Regions from separate parts of the Sporosarcina sp. SAFN-010 genome, predicted to be linked through region 1. Evidence: riboswitches for the same ligand, from Rfam matches in the RefSeq annotation. Region 1 holds a riboswitch; each other region holds the start of a gene.
The links. A riboswitch is a leader RNA that binds a small molecule or an ion and turns the genes downstream of it on or off. The one in region 1 is predicted to bind S-adenosylmethionine.
Positions count from the first base shown of each region.

Region 2: linked by a shared signal. The riboswitch ahead of ACR65F_RS02740 (hypothetical protein) and the one ahead of ACR65F_RS10650 (bifunctional homocysteine S-methyltransferase/methylenetetrahydrofolate reductase) in region 1 are both predicted to bind S-adenosylmethionine.
Region 3: linked by a shared signal. The riboswitch ahead of metA (homoserine O-acetyltransferase MetA) and the one ahead of ACR65F_RS10650 (bifunctional homocysteine S-methyltransferase/methylenetetrahydrofolate reductase) in region 1 are both predicted to bind S-adenosylmethionine.
Region 4: linked by a shared signal. The riboswitch ahead of ACR65F_RS04520 (O-acetylhomoserine aminocarboxypropyltransferase/cysteine synthase family protein) and the one ahead of ACR65F_RS10650 (bifunctional homocysteine S-methyltransferase/methylenetetrahydrofolate reductase) in region 1 are both predicted to bind S-adenosylmethionine.

Region 1 covers NZ_JBPFDS010000008.1:88,934-95,057, forward strand. Annotated here, with positions in the region: gene metH (methionine synthase) at 1-1,815, opposite strand, end outside; gene ACR65F_RS10650 (bifunctional homocysteine S-methyltransferase/methylenetetrahydrofolate reductase) at 1,799-3,655, opposite strand; SAM riboswitch class I at 3,755-3,859, opposite strand; gene ACR65F_RS10655 (hypothetical protein) at 3,998-4,183, shown strand; gene ACR65F_RS10660 (biotin transporter BioY) at 4,308-4,916, shown strand; gene ACR65F_RS10665 (hypothetical protein) at 5,042-6,124, shown strand, end outside.
Region 2 covers NZ_JBPFDS010000001.1:567,399-573,522, forward strand. Annotated here, with positions in the region: gene ACR65F_RS02720 (DUF819 family protein) at 1-244, opposite strand, end outside; gene ACR65F_RS02725 (dipeptidase) at 244-1,254, opposite strand; gene ACR65F_RS02730 (antibiotic biosynthesis monooxygenase) at 1,378-1,722, opposite strand; gene ACR65F_RS02735 (hypothetical protein) at 2,253-2,375, opposite strand; SAM riboswitch class I at 2,459-2,556, shown strand; gene ACR65F_RS02740 (hypothetical protein) at 2,633-2,920, shown strand; gene ACR65F_RS02745 (DMT family transporter) at 2,980-3,861, opposite strand; gene ACR65F_RS02750 (sulfite exporter TauE/SafE family protein) at 3,924-4,700, opposite strand; gene ACR65F_RS02755 (sulfurtransferase TusA family protein) at 4,762-4,989, opposite strand; gene ACR65F_RS02760 (MBL fold metallo-hydrolase) at 5,009-6,124, opposite strand, start outside.
Region 3 covers NZ_JBPFDS010000013.1:37,587-43,710, reverse strand. Annotated here, with positions in the region: gene ACR65F_RS14155 (catalase) at 1-1,384, shown strand, start outside; gene ACR65F_RS14150 (DUF3231 family protein) at 1,485-2,000, shown strand; gene ACR65F_RS14145 (thioredoxin family protein) at 2,160-2,477, shown strand; gene ACR65F_RS14140 (AbrB/MazE/SpoVT family DNA-binding domain-containing protein) at 2,543-2,818, opposite strand; gene ACR65F_RS14135 (YitT family protein) at 3,027-3,887, shown strand; SAM riboswitch class I at 3,978-4,083, shown strand; gene metA (homoserine O-acetyltransferase MetA) at 4,160-5,068, shown strand; gene ACR65F_RS14125 (TetR/AcrR family transcriptional regulator) at 5,171-5,767, shown strand; gene ACR65F_RS14120 (DMT family transporter) at 5,883-6,124, shown strand, end outside.
Region 4 covers NZ_JBPFDS010000002.1:333,746-339,869, reverse strand. Annotated here, with positions in the region: gene pepT (peptidase T) at 1-493, opposite strand, end outside; gene ACR65F_RS04535 (DUF2187 family protein) at 622-843, opposite strand; gene ACR65F_RS04530 (metal-sensitive transcriptional regulator) at 1,088-1,354, shown strand; gene ACR65F_RS04525 (hypothetical protein) at 1,495-2,406, shown strand; SAM riboswitch class I at 2,756-2,870, shown strand; gene ACR65F_RS04520 (O-acetylhomoserine aminocarboxypropyltransferase/cysteine synthase family protein) at 2,985-4,274, shown strand; gene ACR65F_RS04515 (BCCT family transporter) at 4,321-5,820, opposite strand.

The DNA of each region.
Region 1 (6,124 bases):
GAATGTTGCGAGCGTTTCGTCGGTCGTTGTAAATAACAACGCGTTCGCCATATCGTTTTCCGTTTGAGGGATTGACGCATACCGCTCTAGCTTTTCAGTATTCACAATCGCATAATCCAACCCTGCTTGCGTGCAGTGATACAAATAGACAGCGTTCAATACTTCACGCCCCACAGGTGGAAGTCCGAACGAAACGTTACTGACACCAAGAACAGTAAGCGCGCGCGGAAGCTGTTCTTTAATCAGACGGATACCTTCAATTGTTTCAACTGCGGAGCCAATGTACTGTACATCTCCTGTTCCAACTGGGAATACAAGTGGATCGAAAATGATATCTTCAGGCGCAAGACCCCATTTGTTCGTCAGCAAGTCATAGGATCGTTTCGCAATCTCAAGTTTCCGTTCCCTCGTTACTGCCATTCCGATTTCATCGATCGTACCTACAACGACTGCAGCCCCGTACTTCTTCACAATCGGCATTACAGCGTCGAACCGTTCTTCGCCATCTTCTAAATTTATGGAGTTAATAATCGCTTTTCCTTGGGAGTATTTCAGCGCTTCTTCAATTACGTTTTCGTCTGTCGAGTCAATGACGAGAGGCGCTTTGATCTTTTTCACAACTTCTTTCATAAAATCGGTCATATCCGTCAGCTCATCCCGATCTGGATTAGCGAGACAAACGTCAATGACATGGGCTCCGTTTTTCACTTGTGCCCGGGCAATTTCAGCTGCTTCTTCCACCTTACCATCGACAATAAGTTGTTTGAATTTACGTGAACCTATGACGTTGGTACGTTCTCCGATTAAAATAGGTCTCATACTTGGATCGTACAAAAGTGGTTCGATTCCTGAGACGGTATGTCCATGCGTTTCTGCAGGGAGCGGACGTGGAGTTTTGCCATCTACTGCCCGGCGGATTGCTTGAATATGTGCAGGTGTCGTCCCACAACAGCCTCCAACAATATTCAGCCAACCTTTGTCCGCAAATCCTTCCAGCTTTTTCGATAGCGATTCAGGCGATTCATGATAATGACCTTCTTCATCAGGTAACCCTGCGTTTGGATAGCAACTGACGAATCCTGTCGCGAGCTCTGACAGCGAGCGTAAATGATCTGTCATGAATTCGGGTCCCGTAGCACAGTTCAGTCCGACTGAAAGGGGGTTAATATGCTCTATTGAAACGTAAAATGCTTCAATACTTTGTCCGGCTAATGTCGTACCCATCGGTTCAATCGTCCCGGATATCATCACTGGGAGTTCCCGTCCAGTTTCTTTAAAGGCTCGACGGATTCCGATCGTCCCAGCTTTGACATTCAACATGTCTTGACTGGTTTCCATTAAGAGGAGATCTGAGCCTCCGTCGATTAACCCTTTCGCCTGAACGTAGAAATCGTTTGCCAACTGGTCAAACGTAATCCCACCTGTCACGGACAGCGTCTTAGTCGTCGGCCCCATGGCTCCCGCAACGAATCGAGGACGATCAGGTGTCGAAAACTCATCTGCTGCAGCACGCGCAAGTTCTGCTCCGCGACGGTTAATCACATCCGCTTCACTACCTAAATCATAATCGTCTAACACGACAGGTGTACCACCGAACGTATTCGTACAGATGATATCAGCACCAGCCTCTAAGTATTCTCTATGAATTCGGGTCAACACATCGGGTTTTGTCAGATTCAAATATTCATTGCATCCTTCATACTCTTCACCGCCGAAGTCATCCGCTGCTAGATCAGCATTTTGTAGCATCGTGCCCATTGCTCCATCCATCACGAGAATACGTTTCTTCAATTCATCTTTAATTTGTTGTGGCATGGTGCACCTCTCTTTCTCTTATAGCGTCAATCTGGTTGATATAGTGCACGAGTTCGACAGTCATGTCATAACGTAAAAATGGAGTAATTAAGTAAATCCCGTTAAATAAAGAAGCTGCTGTGTCGATGAGTTCTCTAGCAATTTGTATACCTTCTGCAGTCGCCGCTTCACGATCATCCCCACATGCTCTCATGCGCTCCAGCACTTCATCAGACAACTTGATGCCTGGTACTTCATGATGCAGGAATTCAGCGTTACGAATATTCGTCAACGGCATGATTCCGATGAAAATCGGAGTATCTAAATGTTTGACGGCTTCATGAATTTCAATAATTTTTTCTTTCGTATAGACAGGTTGTGTGATGAAGTAATCAGCACCGCATTCAATTTTTTTCTCAAGACGTTTAACAGCTCGCTCGACGACCCGGACGTTCGGGTTGAAAGCTCCCGCTACTGAAAAGTTTGCCTTTTTACGTAAAGGACGACCGGAGAATGATATCCCTTCATTCAACTTTTTAATGAGTTGGAAGAGTTCTAGGCTAGAAACGTCATAAACGTCTGTTGCCCCAGGAAAGTCCCCAATCTTAGTTGGATCGCCTGTCACAGCTAAAATATCATGTATGCCAAGTGCGTCCAGCCCCATTAAGTGAGACTGAAGCCCAATCAAATTATGATCCCTGCAAGTGATATGGACGAGAGGGCGGACATCATCTTGATGTTTTACAAGAGACGCCATAGCTAGATTGCTAATCCGTGGGGAAGCTAGAGAATTATCGGCCATCGTCACAGCGTGTGCTCCAGCTGCTTGAAGTTGACGAGCTCCTTCGAAATAATTTTCAGTTTCCAAGTGTCGTGGCGTATCCAATTCAACAAGAATCGTACGCTCACGCTGAGCCTTTATGTGTAACGGCTCATAGCGAGTCGGTTCCGCATCTCGAATAACAATCGGCTTATGTGGAATAACGGCTTTTTCCGTAATGGGTGCAAGATTCGCCAATTGAGATTTCACAGCGACAATGTGCGCAGGAGTCGTTCCGCAACACCCACCGATTAGCCGAACCCCTTCATCCCGTAATAACCGTGCAGCGCGACCGTAATAATCCGTTTCAGAGACATAGACAATCCGTCCGTCTTCAACGTCTAGCAAACTCGCATTTGGATACGCAGATAAAAATGCCTTCTCAGGGAGTTCGACCCCTTCAAATGCTTGGATCGTATGGTACGGGCCTAGTCTGCAGTTCACACCTACGACATCCGCGCCAAATGCTTCTAACTGATGTAAAGCGTCATTCAATCGCAACCCATTCTGTAAGACGCCAGGTTCATGCATGGATACTTGTGCGATTAGTGGAATATCGGTCTGTTGACGGAGGTGCTTAACTACTGCAGAAAGCTCTTCAAAGTCATAATAAGTTTCCAGCAATAATCCGTCTGGATCACCGGCAAGCAGTGGTTCCGCTTGCTGTTGAACAATTGAGAGGACTTCATCTATGGTTGCATCGCTTTTACGAATACTACGGATGCCACCGATTGTACCGAGCACATATTGACCACCTGGAGCTGCAGCACGCTTGGCGATCGCAATTCCAGCTTCGTTAAATTCTTTTACACGATGCTCCAGTCCATAGCGAGCAAGCTTATAAGAGTTGGCACTGTACGTATTGGTTTGAATAATGTCTGCACCTGCATGTATATATTGTTCATGGATTCCTTGAATAACATCCGGCTTTTCTATATTTAATTGTTCATAGCAAAAGTCGAGTCCATCCGCATAGAGTAACGTTCCCATTGCACCATCAGCTGTCAGAACTTCTGTTTTTAATCGCTCAAGTAATTTCATTTCCCTATCATCCTTTCTTACGGCAGAGCGATGAAGCAGAGAATAATAAAAAAGCCTTCTACGTACGAAGAAGGCTTTGTCATATCAATGATTGTCTCCTCCTCATCTGCCGGACTACAAACATCCGCTGGAAGTAGCACCTGACCATATGGCTGGTTGCTGAAGCATCGACGGGCCAGATCCCTACGCTTCTCTTGATAAGAATGACTATTAAGTTGTGTGAATAATTTAACATATCATACCGTTGTTTGAGAGTTCCGTCAATAGATAATGTGTGAAGTGAACTGGGAGTTACCTAGTGTATGTGGTAAACTGTACGTACATGCAGGAAAGGGGATTGCTATGAGGGCGTTCAAATTTGTTATCCCGATGGTGTTATTAGTCGGTGGAGTTGCCTGGGTTATGCTCAACAAAAACTTTACAGACGTGCCCGTCATGTCTCGTTTTTATATTACACTTGGCGCAATGGTTTTGAGTGGTGTCATTTCCTTTTTCCTATTCCCTAAAGATGAAGGGAAAAGACGATAAACTGACAGAGAATGACTGTCAGTTTTATTATTGCTCGGATTTGGGTTAACCTTAAAATATATTAGGTTGACACATTGAGTTCTTCCTTTTATTCTATAACTATATAGTAAAAGGGGTGTTATAAATGGGAACAACAGCAACTATGAAACCAAACCGTTCGAAGACGATGATCGGAACGCTTGGACTTGTCTACTCAGCAATGTTTGCCGCATTGATGATGATTGGAGCTAATATTACATACTTTTTACCGGCCTTATCAGTAAGTGGCGTGCCAATTACACTGCAAACTTTCTTTGCTGTATTAGCAGGACTATTACTCGGAAGCCGATATGGGGCGGTCTCAATGACAGTCTACATGGCAATAGGTCTTGCAGGTGCACCGGTATTTGCGAAATTTAGTGGAGGTTTCGGTGAAATTGTCAGCCCGTTGTTCGGATTTATCCTTTCTTTTATTTTAGTTGCATACATCGCCGGCAAGATTGTAGAAAAGAACAGCACCGTAACAGGATTTGTTATCGCGGCACTTGTCGGATGTGTCATTAATTACCTGATCGGAACAAACTGGATGTTTGCTGCGTACAAGCTATGGGCGGCGGCACCGGATGCGTTCACGTACAAAATAGCATGGATTTGGATGCTGCCACCTTTACCTAAAGACATTATTCTCTCTGTATTGGCAGGAGTGTTCGGCCATCGAATGGCGCGCATTCTTAGAATGCGTCGCTCTATTTAACCACGCAAACCGATTTCTCAATTATAGAGAAATCGGTTTTTTCGTGTCCTATCAAAAAATGAAACGTTTTAGATGTGTCTTCCGTATAAGAGGAAGACCTTAAAAAACGGAAGGAAGACATGTGCATGATTCACTTACTCTTATTTTCTCTAATCGCAGGCATTATTGCCGCACTGCTGGCCGTCCCGCTGCATAGACGTGTCGGTTCGGAAGAAAAAGCAAATAGTTCCGGTTTCATGGTAGTACTACTCATTATTATTGCTGTAGTGATTGCGGTAGGCCTCTCTATTTTCTATTACACAACAAATCTAGACCAGCATTGGTCCTCGTTATGGGTTCTTTTACTCGCTGCAGCGATACTTGGAACAATATTAGATGGTGGGGTGTATCGGAAGGCAAAGGGTATCGTTGCAGGACTCGCGATCCTTGCAGGCATTTATATCCTCACCGCCCCATTATTAAATGCGGACACCAAGTACAAAGCGGTTGAAATGGATCAGCAAATAGAAATTGAAGCATTTGACGAAACTCAGACACCAGCGAGCGTGCCACCTAAATTTGCACGTAACAAAATGAAAAAAGCATTCGGGCAAGTACCGAATACAAGTTATTACGACCTTGGTCATTTACAAATTCAAAAGGTGAAAGATGATTATGTATATATTGCACCAGTCGAATTTTCAGGTTTTTTCAAATGGTGGAATGGCAAGACGACGCCTGGTTATTTCCGCATGAGCGCCACGGACTCTGCGGATAATCCGAAGTTTGTATCGTCGGAAATGACGTATACCGAGACGTCTTTCTTTAACAAGCAAGTGGACCGTCATATGCGTTTACAATATCCTGAACTGATTTTTTATGGAGATGTTCAATTGGAAATCGACGATGAAGGTAATCCCCATTACATCCGTTCTTACGGAGAATTTATCACAGCCCGCAATGGATTTGACGTGAAAGGGATTGTCATGACGGATCCGATGACCGGGGCAATTGAGAAGTTTGCACTTGCGGATATCCCAGACTATATCGATGGTGCTGTCTCTCCGGAAGTCGTCAGTTTGCAAAATAGCTATTTCGGAAAGTACGTTCATGGTTTCTGGAATTCAATTGTCGGTAAAAAAGATGTCAAACTGCCTTCCGATGAAGGAACGGAGGCAAACGTTAGTCCGATTTTCGATGAAAATGGACATATGTATTACTTCACAGAC
Region 2 (6,124 bases), on a different contig from region 1:
GGAAAAGTAAGAGCGGAATTGCGAGTGGGATAATGACACCCCACACTGCGTCGTATACTGGAGATTCAGTAGGTATGATGCCTGTATTTGAGAGAAAAATAGCGCCAACTAGCGCAATGATTGCACCAGAAATCTTGGAGGCCCAACTGAAACGTTGTTCTAAATAGATACTGAGAGATGCCACGACGACAATGATTCCCCATAGTGTGAGCGTGTCGTCAGGCTGAATCCATGTATTCGTCATTATGTACGCCTTCTTTCTGATATCAGATTGGCCATGAACCGCTCTGCATTTTTGTAACTGATTGCTTCAATGTCATCTTGAGAATACCCACGGTGTTTCATCTGTTCCAGTAATGCTGGAACTTTCGTGACATCTTCTAGCCCTTCCGTTAATACATCCATCCCTCCGCCTAGCGGATGATCACTTAAGTAATCAAGAAAGTCGAAGCCAAACGCAACGTGATCGATGCCTGCAATGGATACGATATGGTCGATGTGATCAATAAATCGGTCAACGTTTGGATGCCGTTCATCTACAAATTCACCATAAGCATTCAACCCGATTAACCCCTTTCGTTCGGAGACGATATGGATTTGATCATCCGATAAATTCCGTTCATGATTGCATACAGCTCGGGCGTTACTGTGCGAAGCGATAATGGGAGAGGTTGTGTTGTGGATGACATCCCAGAAACTTGGTTCATCTAAATGGGAGACATCGATGATAAAGCCTGACTTTTCCGACTGGGCTAGCAAATCGAGCCCAAGTGAAGTTACCCCTAGTTCCCCCTTGATAGAAGATGCTCCCGTCCCGCTCGCGAAAGCGTTTTGTTCGTTCCAAGCCATGATGATGTGTTGAATATTTTTTTCTTTCATGAATGCGAAAGCGGTGTCGATCGTTTCATTTTCTGACTTGGTAATCCACTGATCTAAGGAGGATAAACCCTCTATACCTAGATAAACCTTAACTTTCCCATCTGAAATAGTCTCTTCCTGAATACCATCGATAGGCTGAACAACCGCGTGCTTTGACTCTAGTAAGTCTGCCTCAACGAACTTGATAAGATCATGCAAACGCTCTAGTGGTTGATGAGAAAAAATAGGTTCTGTCCAAAACACACATATGATTGAACTTACACCCCCTTTTTTCAGTGTTGGATAATGGATTCTGTCAAAAACGTTCGTCTCCCCACGTGCTCTTCGGAAGGCGATGTCCGTAAACAAATCTGAATGTAAGTCGAAAACTTTCATAGAATCCTCCCTTATAAATATTCTAATATATTGGAATTTATACATTGTATCATATTTATCAATAGCTACTTTTACTTTTCCATAAAAAAAGCTTTGCACGTGGCAAAGCTTTTGAATCAATTTTTATTTTGCTGGTAAATGTTGAACCATTGTGACGTACGTAGATAATTCAGTACCAAGAATCGGATTATGCGGCGGTTTACCAGTTTGGTTCTTCTCTTGTTCAGCTCGAATCTTCGCCTTTTCGATTGCACGCTTTTCGCGCCACTCTGTGAAGTATTTTTCGTCTTCCCAAGTCGTGCAAACATGGAGTTCATCATGATCTTCAGTACTTTCTTTCATCCACAATTCCATCCGAACAAATCCCGGAAAAGTATGGACGGATTTTGGTTTTGCGAAGCGTTCCGCAACTTCGGCTCCTTTTCCTTTTTCGATACGAATCACGTTCACTGCTGTCATCTGGCTCATACGAGCGCCTCCTTTGTAGTTGGCAAATCCACTTTTTTTGAGATCATGTGTCACTGCAAACGTGCTAATGACTTCTTACTCAAGCATACGCCTACCCGAATCCCCAGACAACGCTCCCACCACTGAAATAGGGATTTCCCTTGGCTCAATTGTGTCTCGATTCCGATTAATTCTGCGATGTTACCGATTCTTTGCTAAATAATACCGATTGTTGCCAGGATGTTGCTGATTACCACTGCCGAATTGCCGATAACTGAGCACATCTTGCCGATTCTTCCACACAGCGGGATTGCCCAGCTTTCAACAAGCGAAGCGCTACCAATTAATCCCTAAAACCAGGTGAGTTGTGTCTTGATTCCGATTAATTCTGCGATGTTACCGATTCTTTGCTAGATAATGCCGATTGTTGCCTGAATGTTGCTGATTACCACTGCCCAATTGCCGATAACTGGCCCCTTCTTGCCGATTCTTCCACACAGCGGGATTGCCCAGCTTTCAACAAGCGAAGCGCTACCAATTAATCCCTAAAACTACATGAGTTGTGTCTCGATTCCGATTAATTCCACGATGCTACCGATTCTTTGCTGGATAATGCCGATTGTTGCCAGGATGTTGCCGATAACTACTACCAAACTTCCGATAACCGTCCCCATCTTTCCGATTCCTCCAACCGAAGGGCATATTGCCCTGCCCACCGCGATATGCTACACTTGCTTTAACTAAATGAACGACTCTTTTCTTATCCAGAGAGACCGAGGGACTTGGCCCGATGACGTCTCAGCAACCTGCTCACGCAAGGTGCTGCTGCCAACAGGGAAACCTGGCCGATGAGGAGAATTTGCGCTTAAGCAACTCTTCTCTGTTCGGGGGAAGAGTTTTTTGTTTGGCAAATTTTAGAGGAGTGATCCAAGTGGGTACGATTGAACGATTTACTGCACAAAAGGAACAGGTTATAAAGGAAGAACCACATAGCTCTGCAGGAGCCATGAAGCGTCATCAAACGTTTGCACGTGTACAGCAGGAGATCGATTACTTCGACCAAGGCGATTTACTTTCTAAAAAAGCGTTGCAAAAAGAACTGCAAGAGATTGCGGAATTGCAACGACAGGCTGACGAACTTGCACTGCAGATTCAAACACGCAAACAGAAGTTGCTCAAAGACACGTTCGGACCTGATGCGACTCAACTATTCAAATAACGCAAAAACCCTCTTCCCCACGAAAACTCGTGAGAAAGAGGGTTTTATTCATAACAAAACTATTTTTTCTTTGCCAATTCTGCAGGCACTTCTTCCCCGCCTCGATTGCGTAAAAACATGTAAAATGACGCGCCGAATATAATGAAATAGCCAATGAAGCTATAGACATCCGGAATTTGTCCAAGTAACACAAATCCGAGGATTGCAGAGAACACGACCGTGAAATAGTTGAACACTGAAATCTCTTTTGCCGGTGCGTATTTGTACGCAAGTGTAATCCCGAATTGACCAACTGTGGCGAACACTCCTGCTGCTAGTAAATACACGGTCTGTTGCAGCGACATGGGTTGATAGGTGAAAATCACGAACGGCAATAGCACAACGGTCGTGAATGTCGAGAAGTAAAACACGACGGTGTAAAACTGCTCACGGCCACCAAGTGCTCGTAATACGGTGTATGCACCACCTGCAAAGACTGCGGATAAAACACCAGCTGCATACGGAACAACATCGAGTGAAAACGATGGTTTGATGATGAACAACGTCCCGAGAAACGCGATTAAAATGCTATACAACTGAAATGGTTTTACATGCTCTTTCAAAAATATCGCCGCAAACACAATCGTAATGAACGGGCTCATTTTATTCAGCATATCTGCATCCGCAAGTACGAGATGGTCAATCGCATAGAAATATAACACGATGCCGATCGCACCGAGTGAAGAACGCAACAGCAACAAACGTTGGTTTTCACGCTTGCCGAACAGTCTTTCTTTGTAATGAATAACGAAGAAAAATGCAATGAACATTGATACGCCATTGCGGAAAATCGTTTTCTGCATCGTCGGGACATCCCCCGATAACTTCACGAATGCGGTCATAAGTGAAAATCCGAGTGCCGACGCTAATAGTAATAAAATTCCTTTGTTGCGATTTGTCATAAGAGCCTCCGGTTGAAAAACAATACAAGTCGTATCTTATCATACACCGATGACCGAATCAGTTATAACAAATCGCTCCATATATTGATGGCAGTCGCTAAAATCAGCACCGCAAGAATCCATTTCAGCACATTTGGATTCACTTTTTGTCCGAATTTCGCGCCGAGTGGTGCAGCAATGAGTGCCGCGACAATCAAGACAATCGCCGGTCCCCATAATACTTGCCCCGTCGCGATTTTACCTGTCGCAGAACCAATTGAGGAAATGAATGTGATTGCAAGAGATGAGGCAATTGTTATTCGGGTCGGGATTGCGAGTACCGTTAACATGATTGGAACGAGCACAAACGCTCCCCCCGCTCCAACAACTCCTGATGCTATTCCGACGACAAAGGCGAGTCCAGCCGCAAGCCACTTATTGAACATCACTTCACTCGCTGGTCGCTCCTCCACCTTTTTCCTTGGAATGAATAACAGAATTGCCGCCACCACTGCAAGCACACCGTACACCATATTGACCGCTTGCTCAGATAGCAAACTCGAACCTAGCCCTCCGATGAAACTCCCAACTAGAACCGCTCCACCCATATAAAGGATGAGCGTCTTGTGCAGAAGTCCTGTTCCACGATATGCCCAAACTCCCGCAATCGTAGCAAAGAAGATTTCTATTGCACTGATTCCACTCACTTCATGGGCAGTTAATGCGGTTAATCCGAATAACGGTGGGATGTATAGGAGCATCGGATATTTGACGATGGCGCCGCCGATACCTGCCATTCCGGATAAAAACGAACCGACAAACCCGATTAAAAATAAAACGACAATGAAACTAACACTCATCTCTAATACCTTCTTTCAAGAAAAAGAAGGAGGCACACATATCCCCCTTCTCTTTTCAAACTTATCCTTTTTTAATGAAGAATGTATAGACATTGTCTGACTCTGTTTGCTCCAGCAATTCATGTCCACCTGACTTTGTCCAAGCGGTCAAATCAGCTTTCGCACCTTTGTCTGTCGTCTTCACTTCAAGGATTTCTCCTGAGTTGACTTCTTTCATCGCATTGCGTGTTTTTACAATTGGCATCGGGCAAGACAGTCCCGTTGCGTCTAAAAAGTGATCTGCTTTCATTTTTAAAATTCCTCCTTAGTTATCGTACGGCACAACGATTCGGTCCAATTTCCATCTCTCGCTGTGTTTCAGCGTCTGGAGTGAGCACTCCCATATTGGTTTTTCGGATTTCCTGATAGGCATTTGGCTGTGGGGGCAAGTTTTCAGTTACAAGAACACGGAATTCGTTTTCATCCTCAACTTGCAAGCCGTGGTTTTCTGAAAATAATGTACTTAGTTGCTTAGCAACGCTGCCGTCTGCATTCACTTCTTTCATCTCCATGAAGTGCGCTGGTAGCACGATGAGGTCCTCAGATAACTGTTCATAGCGACTGTAGAGTGTTGTTCGTAAATCTCCTACCCAATCATCCGCCATCCCTGCAAGGTCAGGGCGTCCAATCGAATCAATGAACAAAATATCTCCAGTGAGTAAGTAAGCCTTATCCACGACAAACGACGTCGATCCGCTCGTATGACCAGGTGAGAATACCGCTTCTACTGAAGTTTTGCCTACAGTGACGCGAAGCCCATCTGCTAGTTTGTGATAGTCAAAGACGACTTCCTCCGCATCCTGACTCGGCAAGTAATAGGTCGCACCTGTTACTTCGGCAATGACACGTCCACCAGAAATGTGATCCGCGTGCAAATGCGTGTCGAATACGTGCTCAATCGTTGCGCCCTTTTCTTTCGCGAAGTTGAGGAACACATCCGTCATGCGTGTTGCGTCGATGACTGCCGCTTTACCCGCGTCAATCACCATATAAGAGAGACACCCTTTGCCTAGACGGACAAATTGATAGAGTTCTCCACCACTTTTCAACGTGCCCAATTTCACAGGCTCCAAGTATTCACTCCAAGCTTTCATGCCGCCTTCGAGATATGCAACGTCCATCCCCTCATCAGAGAGCATTTCCGCTATCATTTGTGATGATCCTTCTTTAGCACAGACAACCAGAATATCACGGTCCGCTGGTAATTCTCCTTTGATTTTATCGACACCATCCAATAAATCGAAGTATGGAATGTTCAAGTACTCAATAGATTCCCCTTCAATTTTCCAATCTGTAAACGCATCTTCATTACGCACATCTAGGATGAAGAGAGGCTTTTTGTCGATACTGTACCTTGCAACTTCTACTGGTTTCATAATACGAAC
Region 3 (6,124 bases), on a different contig from region 1:
GTTCAGACTCGTGAACGCTGAAGGGAAAGCGCATTTCGTGAAATTTCATTGGAAACCTAGATTAGGCATACACTCTCTAGTTTGGGATGAAGCACAAAAAATTGGCGGAAAAGATCCCGATTTTCACCGGCGAGACTTGTGGGAAGCGATCAACGCCGGAAGCTACCCTGAATATGACCTAGGAGTCCAACTTATAAGAGAAGAAGATGAGTTCATGTTTGACTTTGATATTTTAGATGCCACAAAACTATGGCCCGAAGAAATTGTGCCAGTTGAATTAATCGGTACGATGACATTGAATCGAAACGTCGATAATGTATTTGCAGAGACTGAACAAGTGGCTTTTCATCCGGGGAATGTAGTGCCGGGAATCGATTTTACGAATGATCCATTATTACAAGGTCGATTATTTTCATACTTGGATACGCAATTGCTTCGCTTAGGGGGACCGAATTTTGCTGAAATCCCGATTAATCGTCCTGTCTGTCCGTTTCACAATAACCAAAGAGACGGGTTCAGCAGACAGCGTATCGACGTCGGGCAAGTGAGCTATCATAAAAACTCCCTCGCAAATAATACACCTTCACCTACGCCTGTAGACAAAGGTGGATACGAGCATTACCAAGAAAAAGTAGAAGGGCATGTCATCCGTGCCAGCAGTCCATCGTTTGATGATCATTTCTCCCAGGCTCGTCTATTTTGGAACAGCATGGCACCTTATGAGAAGCAACACATCATTGATGCGTTTAGTTTTGAGGTCGGTAAAGTACAAAGTCAATCTGTGCGACAACAAGTCGTGGATATGTTTTGTAACGTCGATAGCGGACTCTCAGCAGCAATTGCAACTGCGGTTGGAGTAAAGCGTCCAGAATGCACCCCATCGAATGTTACAGCGTCCTCACAAGCACTCAGCATGAAGTATACGGTTTTCGTTCCGGAAACATTGAAAGTGGCAATCCTGATCGGAGAAGGATTTGATAGTACAGTCATTGGAAATGCAGTTAAATCACTTCGTAACGCGGGCGTCACGGTCGATATAGTGAGTGGAACACTAGGAACGGTTAAAGGAACGGCAGGTAAAACTGCTATTGCAAATCAGACGTTTTTAACTGCATCACCTGTTTTGTATGACAGTGTGCTGGTAGGTGGCGGCACATCGACCCATCCTGCAGAATTTGACAATAATATGCGTAACTTTATTGAAGAACCGTGGGAGCATTTTAAACCAATTGCTTTTACCAATAATGGATCACGTTTTATTTCGATGACATCTGTCCATGAAGGTCCTGGCATTGTTGTCGAAAAGAACGAGCATGATTTTAATCAAGACTATATAAATGCATTAGCAAAACAAAGATTTTGGGAAAGGAATATCTACAAATAATAAATCTGAAGTGCACATGGGCCATTCTCAATGAATAACTTTTCAAATTCTCCTCATCCTAGGAAGGATCGAATACTTTCAAAGAAATGAGGAGAATCGAATGGGAATTCTAAGTGGTAATCCGAAAGATGAGCCAATGCACTACGGAGAGATAATTGGTAGTTGGGCTTATGTTGGAGCAAACAAAGGGCTAATCAGTGCTTATCAGACCTTTATTAACCACGCTGGGGATGAAGGACTAAAGAAGCTTTTGCAAGAAGCAGTGGATATGATGAGAGATCATAACAAGCAGATCGAAGAAGTGCTGAAGGAAAATGGCATCATGCCGCCACCAACGCTACCAGACCGTCCAACTTGCTCTGCAGATGATATCCCTCCAGGTGCACGATTCATGGACCCTGAAATCAGCGGAGCGATCTCCATAAACGTTGGCCAGGCGCTTGTTTCCTGTAGCCAAGTGATGGGGCAATGTTTGCGTGAGGATATTGCGACAATGTTTGCCAAGTTCCATGCTGACAAAATCATGTTTGGAGCAAAGCTATTGAAACTAAACAAAGAAAAAGGATGGATTATCCCCCCACCTATGCACTTGAACGGACAACCGACGAAAGAATAAAAGTGCTCATTGAACAAAAGAAACGTTAGAGTAGGGAAGAGCGAAAGTCGCTTTCTTCTCTGCTTTTTTTAATGCGACTCGCCAAAAAAAAGGTCGAGCCAAATCGACTCTTCACTACATAGGGAATGATATACTAAATGCTATAAGGGGGAGATTTAAATGGAAAAGTTACAGTCACAAGAGCAATTTGAAGAACTTAAACAAGGGGAACGAACGGTGTTTCTGTTTTCCGCAGATTGGTGTCCGGATTGTCGAGTCATCGATCCGTTACTCCCAGGAATTGAAGTAGATTACCCGGAGTACGAATTTGTATATGTAGATCGTGATCAGTTCATAGATATCTGTGCAGAACACGACATTTTTGGGATCCCAAGTTTTCTTGTTTACAGCGAAGGCGTAGAAAAAGGTCGATTTGTTAGTAAAGACAGAAAAACGCGTGAAGAGATTACAGCATTTCTGGATAATCCTGAAGCGTAAAAGAAAATTGAAAGGGTTGCTGCTTGAGAAGTCGAAGAGACTCCACTGGCAGCAACCCTTTCTTTTTACATACTAAACTCCTCTTTAACCTCTTCAAGAATAACTTTAGCACCCGCAGGGCTTACGAACATGCCGTTTGACAGTTCAAAATTATCGGAAGTGATTTCTCCGGTAATCACACAAGCTTCACGGATTTTATAGCTCCTAAGAATAATGGTTTCATCCTCCGTGAAAAATTCAAGTGGTTGTCCTTCAGGAAGTTTCATTGTCTCACGTAATTCAATTGGGATAACTATTCTCCCTAGATGATCAACTTTTCTTACAACGCTTAAGCTCCTCATAAGAGAACCTCCTTCAATGGTACCTGAATTCTTCTATAATCATACAATTCTATGTTGGGAAATGCAAAAAAATGGTCGATTTTTTGTCGAAAGTTCATTAATATAGAATATTTAGAATGAAAAAACTTCTCCTTCTTTTCATTGTCAATCGTCACAACGTACACGTAATTTGATAGAATAGTACAGTTGGCACGAACGGAGGGACACGATGACATTTACTCAATTTAAAAAATCAGCGATTTTTGACTATCTCCAAATTATTGTGGGTTCGGCGTTTGTCGGACTTGCATTTACTATTTTCCTATTACCTTCACGGATAGCTGCAGGTGGTGTTTCGGGAATAAGCACGATTCTTTTTGAACTTTATGGATTTAACCCCGCTTATGTACAGTGGCTTATTAATTTACCACTCCTCATTTTAGGGCTTGTCCTTGTTGGAAAAGATTTTAGTTGGAGAACCATTGTGGGGACGTTTTTTGTACCATTTTTCATTTTCTTAACGACAGATATTAATGTCCCAATTCATAATCCGTTATTAAGTTCTATTTATGGTGGGATTATGCTTGGTATCGGTCTAGGAATTGTTTATAGGGGGAACGGCTCGACAGGTGGAACTGCACTAATTGCTCAAGTTCTGAAGAAATATACTAACTTTTCCAGTGGCTTTGCTCAGCTAATTGTTGACGGTGCTGTCGTCATCATCTCGGCTTTTGTCTTTGACTTGGAACTCGCGCTTTATGCCATGATGGCAATCTATGTGACGAGTAAGGTAATCGATTTTGTGCAGCTTCAAACATCTCCTACCAAGCTGATCCTGATCATTACGGAACAAGAAGAAAAAGTTCAAGCACTCATTAATACCGAACTCAATCGAGGGTTAACAAAAGTGAAGTCTTTAGGAGGCTACTCGAATCAGGAGAAAACCATGATCCTTTGTGTCGTTGAGCAATCAGAAGCGATCTACTTTAAAAAGATTGTGCAGGAGCAAGAGCCGACATCGTTCGTAATCTTCTTAAATGCATCTGAAATTCTAGGAAGAGGATTTTCCAGAGCCCAATATGACGACTAACTAGTTGCTAGCCCGTGAGTAAACTCGATTTTGTTTAATGTTAGACTATACAAACAACTTAGAAATGGTATACTGTTCAGTAATTGAATACGCTTATCGAGAGAAACCGAGGGAAATGGCCCATTGACGTTTCAGCAACCCCTGATAGATTCAGGAAGGTGCTACTTCCACAAGACTTTGTCTTGAGAGATAAGAGGAACGGCTATTAGCTTCCACTTTCTCTCTCTTAGAAAGCGGAAGTTTTTTGATGGGCTGAATAGGAGTGAAGAATTGTGCCAATTACAATACCAAAAGCGTTACCCGCGGGAGAATTACTGAAGCAAGAAAAAATATTTGTGATGGATGAAGAGCGTGCTACCTCACAAGACATTAGACCACTACGCATACTAGTCGTGAATTTAATGCCTCAAAAAGAAAAAACGGAACTGCAGCTTCTGCGTTTGCTAGGTAATACTCCGCTTCAAGTGGATGTAACTTTTTTACACACAGAAACGTATGTATCGAAGAATGTTAGTAAAAACCATTTGGATACTTTTTACAAAACATTTCCTCAAGTGAAAGACGAAAAATTTGATGGAATGATTGTAACGGGGGCACCTGTAGAGCAAATGGAATTCGAACAGGTTGAGTATTGGGGAGAAATGCAGGAGATTTTGGATTGGGCATCAGTGAATGTAACATCTTCTATGCATATCTGTTGGGGTGCCCAAGCAGCACTTTATCATTACTATGGAGTGAACAAACACCAACTGCCTTCTAAGTGTTTTGGCATTTTTGATCATCTCGTTACAAATCCAACTGTCAATCTTGCACGAGGATTCAATGACCTGTTTCCAGCTCCACACTCCAGGCATACAGGAGTATCTCAATACGATATCGAACAGCATGACTCATTGAATCTACTCGCATATTCGGAAGATGTTGGACCCTTTATCGTGCTATCTAACGATGCAAAAAACATTATGATTACGGGGCACTTAGAGTACGATGCGGGAACGTTGCAGGAAGAATATGAGCGTGATGCAGCAAAAGGACTTGAAATTGATATTCCTAAGAATTACTTCCCGAATGACAATAGCTCGTTGAATCCGCTGAACACGTGGCGTTCCCATACACATCTCTTATTTTCAAATTGGCTTAATTACTATGTCTACCAACAAACTCCATTTGAATGGAAATGATGAAATTTGTGAAGTGGCGAGTATTGATCCAGCTGAAGAACTTGTAGTTCTCAGTGGATTGGATTATAATGAATGACAGTCAGTCATTTGTGGAGGGATGTTATGAACAAGAGAGAAAAAATTGTTCAGTCTGCGATTCAAGTGTTTACTGAAAAAGGCGTAGAAAAAACGACAGTTTCACATATTGTTAAAGCTGCAGGGATTGCACAAGGAACGTTTTACTTATACTTTCCCTCTAAACTATCGCTCATGCCTGCGATTGCAGAAGTGATGGTACAGCATACCCTGAAAACGGTGATAGACGCTGTTGAAGATTCTGCATCGTTTGATGAGCAACTGAAACAATTTGTAGATGCGATATTTGCAGTTAATAAAGAACACCACGAGATTCAGGCGATGATCTATTCAGGGTTAGCATCAACTGAACACTTGAAAGAGTGGGAGAGTGTATATGCTCCAATTTACCAATGGGTAAGCGCACTCGTTGAAAAGGTGCAGAAGCAAGGAGTCATTCGCATCGACAGTCATCCAGATCAGTTAGCAAAACTCATTATCGGATTGACTGAGTCCGCTGCAGAGCAAATTTACTTGTATGATGAAGACGTTGACCAAGAAATTCGCGCTACTGAGCAAAAGAGGGAAACGTTGTTGTTTTTATCGTATGCCCTTGGTTATTCGAAACAACCAGGCAATGAATAGGGATTTCCAACGACTGGCAACAAAATAGTGTCAGTCGTTGTATACATTTTTTAGTTCGTACGAGTACGGATTAATATGAATGACAGTCAGTCATCTGAGAGAAGGAGTATTTCTAATGAAAAAAGAATGGCTTTATGTAGCGGCAACTAGTTTTTTTGAACTTGTATGGATTTTCGGTTTTAATGTAGCTTCTGTATGGTGGCACTGGATTCCGATCGTGTTATTTATATTCGTCGATTTCCACTTCCTTTCTAAAGCTTGCGCGACATTACCAACAGGAACTGTATATGCCATATTTGCAGCTATCGGAACCATCGGAACTGCATTGATGGATGTGTTTTTCTTCGGACAAACGTT
Region 4 (6,124 bases), on a different contig from region 1:
TGCCATGCTTCACTTCGGGATGCTCTTGGAAATAAGCCATCGCCGTCATGATTTCCGCAACACCGGCTTTATCATCAGCACCAAGTAGTGTCGTACCATCGGTTGTGATCAACGTCTGTCCGATATAGTTTTGAAGCTCAGGGAAGCGACTAACAGAGAGGACCGTGTTTTCATTCAAAACCAGGTCACTGCCGTCATAGTTGTCATGGCGCTGTGGATTCACATTTTTACCCGTGAAATCAGGTGATGTATCAACGTGCGCTAAGAATCCGATTACAGGGATCTCTTTGTCTGTATTCGCAGGAAGTGTTGCGAACAAGTAGCCGTTCTCATCCAGCGTAATGTCTTCCATACCTAGTGTTGTGAGCTCTTCCTTCAATAGATGTAACAAATCCCATTGGTTAGTGGTGGAAGGAGTTGTAGAACTCTTTTCATCAGACTCAGTGTCAATCTTTGCATAGCGGATGAATCGTTCCAATAGTTGTTCTTTCATCACGTCAAAAAATCCCCTTTCAATTCTATGTACTTGAGAGTCACCTCATGCAATCTGGGAATTAGGCAGACGACAAAACCGACAGAACTGGTGTGATCTGTCGGAGGTTGAAGTCGGTGCTCTCTAGATTATTCGACTGTATAATTTTTGTGAGCGACAACCGTCAGTGTGGATGCTGCTCCAATCAGATCGGCGTCCTCTTCAGAAATTTCTACAATAACGGAGTTTTCTAAGATCTTGTGGATTGCCCCTAAAACGAAAACATCATTACGAGTGAACGAAATTTTTTCGCCAATTTTACGTGCTGCGATAAAATCAGAGACAGGATGCTCTTTACGCGGAAAAGCCAAACGAATCCCTCCTCTAGTCTGTTTCGATATCTTTCGTATTGTGAAGACCCATGGCCATTCAGAAAAACAGACAGTGTGTTGTGCGGTTGGCCCGGTGGTTTGGAACATAAAAAATTGTAATACTTCCATAAGTATAGCATAATTCGAACAATTTCGCGCTTTTCTTGTCGAAAGAGGTGGAATTGATTGACCTTATACCAGAAGGGGTATATTATGAACGTAGTTAAGAGAGGTGGCCAGATCCATGGAATACGATGCAAAGGTAGTCAATCGTTTAAAACGAATAGAAGGTCAAATTCGCGGTGTCCTACGGATGATTGAGGCTGGTGATGAATGCAAAGACGTCATTACACAGTTGTCTGCGTCTCGCTCAGGAATCGATAGGACCATCGGGTTAATTGTGAGTACGAATCTGATTGCCTGTATGGAAAACGAAGAGCTTTCGGATAATCCGCAAGCAAAGGAGACGCTTGTAAAAGAAGCTGTCGACTTATTAGTAAAGAGCCGCTAACTGCAGGCTCTTTTTTTTGTGGGCTGAAAAATTAAAACCTTCTTACAGTTTTCTCATCAAGTCCTAATAATCATCTCAGAGTCCTCTCAGACTGTGGGGTTATGATATAAGTATCCCAAAAGGAAAAGGAGAGGAACAAGATGAAAAAGACATTGATCACAGCAGTAAGTGCACTACTTATTTCCGCAGGAGGTGCGAACGCAGCGACATTTGCACATGCAGATCAAAACGCAGATGCACAAAGCTCATACGCACACGTACAACACAACTCGAACTACGGTCAGCAAGTAAACCAAGACATCACAGGTCTGGAAGAGTACGCATCAGTTGCTTCCGTCATCGACCCAACTAGCTTCACTACACGTGTTACTGAAGACAACGTGTCCAACCGGGTAATTCTTTTCTCTGATAACTACGGTCGTACACAGTACAAGAGTGTCTTCGTGAAAAAGACAGGACTTCTGAAAGTCATCAACTTAAAAGGTGGTGGAGTTGTCCTTGAAACGACTGTGAAAGCAGATGCACCACAAAAACCAGAAGTGAAGCCTGAGCAGCCGGGAAGTGCTATTAGCGTCCTCCCTGAGTACAAAACACTGGCTTCAGCAGTAGACTTGACTGCTTTGACACCTGTCATCGTATCAGATAACTACAATAACCGTACGATCCTATTGAAAGATGCGAACGGTCAGGGACAATATAAGAGTGTCTTCGTGAAAAAGACAGGTCTATTAAAAGTCATTAACCTAAAAGGCCAAGGAGTTGTCATTGAAACAGTCGTAAAAGAAGACGCAGCAACACCAGCTCCTGAAGCGAAACCTGAACAGCCTGCAAGCACAATCAGTAGCCTGCCTGAATACAACACACTCGCAGCTCACGTTGACCTAAGCACACTCACACCAGTAGTTGTCTCTGATAACTACAACAACCGCACAATCCTATTGAAAGATGCAAACGGACGCGAGCAATTCAAAAGCATCTACGTGAAACGCACAAACATGCTCAAAATCATCAACCTAAAAGGCGGCCAAATCTTTTACGGCGCAGCTCAATAATTAATTCTTACCCGCAGACCGAAGTCTACCAAGACTTTGGTTTGCGGGTTTTCTATCTCTTTCTTCTCTTTACCTGTTTCATGTGGTTCGTTGTCATATTAGGATCCGTTGATTGTAGTGGAAGACGGCGACTCCGGAGGGATGCTAATGGAAACAACCTAAGTTCGCGGCGTCCTGCCGCAACGGTTGCATGACCTACATCCTGTAGGCCCGCATCCGACTGTAGTGGAAATCAACCCCGTAATAGTGTTGATTGTTAAACTATCAAATAATTTAGATTTAACTGTTGACTTTCTATTTTCAACCAAGTATACTCAGTTCCAAGATGGAAAACTGAATAAGTCACAAACTCTTATCAAGAGCGGCGGAGGGACTAGGCCCTGCGATGCCCGGCAACCGGCAAGCTTACCAGCTTGCAAAGGTGCTACTTCCTACAGATCTATTATGGATCTGAAAGATAAGGGGAAGTGCCAGCAATGGCAGATCCTCTTCTATAGGTAGAAGGGGATCTTTTTAGTTTCCCCATCACCCGTCCGGTGTGCGCAGTTCCATCAATCTAATTTCCGGAGGTTTTGTAAATGACGAATTTTCAACCCGAAACACTTTTGCTGCACGGTGGTCAAGAACCCGATCCAACAACTGGATCACGAGCTCTTCCTATCCACAGAACCACATCATTCGTATTTCGTGACACGGACCACGCCAAAAACCTTTTTGCACTGCAAGAAGCTGGCAACATCTACACACGTATCACGAATCCAACAGTCGCAGTATTTGAAGAACGCATCGCGTTACTCGAAGGAGGCGCTGCAGCCGTTGCACTCTCATCTGGTATGGCGGCAATCGCGTTCTCAATCTTGAATATTGCAGAAGCTGGTGACGAAATCATTGCAGCAGCCAACCTTTACGGCGGAACGTACAACTTATTTGCCACAACGCTGCCGAAGTATGGGATCACTGTAAAATTTGTCGACTCAACTGACCCGGAAAACTTCCGTAGTGCTATTACGGAAAAGACAAAAGGTATATTTGCTGAAACAATCGGTAACCCGAGCTTACAAGTGCTCGATATCGAAAAGGTTGCATCGATTGCACACGAAAGTGGCGTTCCACTTTTAATCGACAATACATTTGCGTCCCCATACGGATGCAATCCGATTGAATTTGGCGCTGACGTTGTTATCCACTCTGCCACGAAATGGATTGGCGGTCACGGAACAACGATTGGCGGCGTAGTGGTAGATGCAGGAAAGTTCGACTGGACGCAAGGCAGATTCCCTGCTTTCACGGAAGCGGACGAATCGTATCACGGATTACGCTACGGCATCGACACGGCAGGCGCTGCATTTGCGACAAAACTCCGTGTCCAAGGACTTCGTGATTTCGGTCCATGCCTCGATCCTGACAGTGCATTCAACTTCCTACAAGGCTTGGAGACGCTTCATTTGCGAATCCAACGTCACGGAGAAAACGCACAAAAGGTCGCACAATTCCTGAAAGAGCATCCATCTGTTGAATGGGTTACCTACACGGGTCTCAACGACCATCCAACAGCAGAACTTGCCAAGAAGTATTTGAAAAATGGAGCAGGGTCCATTATTGTTTTCGGAATTAAAGGCGGGCGTGATGCAGGACGTCGTGTGATCGACAACGTTGCTGTTTGGTCCCACGTAGCGAATGTTGGAGATGCAAAGTCGCTAATTATCCATCCGGCTTCAACAACGCACCAACAGCTTTCTGGCGAAGACTTGAAAAATTCAGGTGTTACTGAGGAACTCATTCGTCTCTCAGTGGGACTTGAATCAGCAGACGATATCATTGCTGATCTAGCACAAGCGATTGAGAAGGCAGCTCCCGTTAACGTATAATTACAGAAAAAACACCCGAGTCCTCATTTGGATTCGGGTGTTTCGTTTATTTATGTCTAGGGTGTTTGTTGTGTTTCAAATCTTTTTGCAACTCTTTGAAAAGGGCCGTCACCATAAACAGGATGATGAACGAAAACGGAAGGGCTGCGATAATTATCGTATTCTGCAGGGCGGAAAGACCACCAACAGATAGTAAAATAACCGCAATTCCGGATTGGATTAATCCCCAAATCATTTTCACACTGTTAGGTGGGGTTAACGAGCCATAAGTCGACTGCATCCCAAGTACAAAGGTCGCTGAATCCGCCGATGTGATGAAGAACGACGTAACCAGTAAGATTGCAAACGCAGATGTTAGTGTGGACCAAGGCAACTGGCTAAACATCTGGAAAATCACAAGTTCCGTATCAACGGATGCAAGATCCGCGACGCCGGACTTCTGAATTTCAATCGCAGTTGTCCCGAAAGCTGAGAACCAGATGAAACTAAGAATACTTGGAGCAAGCAATACACCCACCATGAATTCACGAATCGTACGGCCTTTTGACACACGAGCGATAAACATACTGACGAACGGTGCCCAAGAAATCCACCAAGCCCAGTAGAAGATTGTCCAAGTGTCTAGCCATTCACGATTTCCAGCATTCAGTGGAGCGGTACTTAAACTCAAGTCGATGAAATGAGAGATATAACCTCCGACTGAATCTGTAAAGATGTTCATAATTAGCAATGTAGGTCCTAAAATAAGCATGAACCCAAGTAATGCCAGAGCTAATACAAGATTCGTATTAGACAAGTAGCGTATTCCTTTACTTAGTCCTGACCACGCAGACATGATGAACAAAACGGTAACTATTGAAATGATAATGAATTGGGACCGTATGCCGATTTCAAACCCGAACAAATAGTTCAGGCCGGCATTAATTTGAACAGCGCCAAAGCCGAGAGACGTGGCCACGCCGAATGACGTTGCAAAGACTGCGAGAACATCGATCATTGTTCCCCATGGCCCTTTCATTTTGTCGCCAAAAATCGGCTTCAGTGTTGCTGAAATTAATCCTGGTTCCCCTTTTCGGAATTGGAAATACGCTAAGCACAGCGCAACGATTCCGTATAGTGCCCAAATGTGGATTCCATAATGAAGAAAAGTTTGACGCATGGATTCTTTGAAAGCCGCATTCGTTCCAGGCTCTGCAGTTGCTGGGCTAATAGCGAAATGTGAAAGTGGTTCAGCCGCGCCATAGAAGACGAGTCCGATTCCCATTCCGGCTGAAAATAGCATTGCAATCCAGGTAATTGTGGAGAATTGTGGACGATCTGTGTCTTTTCCCAATCGAATTTTTCCGTACGGGCTAAAGATTAAGTAGATACTGACGCCAACTAATAGCGTCATTAATAACATATAGTACCAACCGAATGCAGTGGACACGAAGTTTTTCACGATGCCAGTTCCCGCTTCAAAACGCTCTGGATCAATGACACCGTAGCCAACGGCCAAGACGATTAGACCAATCGTTATATAGAAGACATTTGATATTTTTCTCATGGTTCCCCCTTAGCGACGATAGTTTTCATAAGCAGTTTACCACTATACTATTGATTTTGAAGAAGTGCAACCGTATAGCTAGCGCGCCCCAGGGGAGTTCTAAGCTTATGGATTGTTTCTATTATTTACAGTATTCAATGAAGGTAAACCTGAAAGCGAGCGTTTCGCGAAATAAAGTTTAGTAATTGTCACAAAGGTACGTGGGGTGATCATAAACTGGGGGAAGTGATCATAAAGCATGAAAAGTGCTCATAAACGCAGGGAAGTGATCATAAAGTATGGAAAGTGCTCATAAAATTAGGAG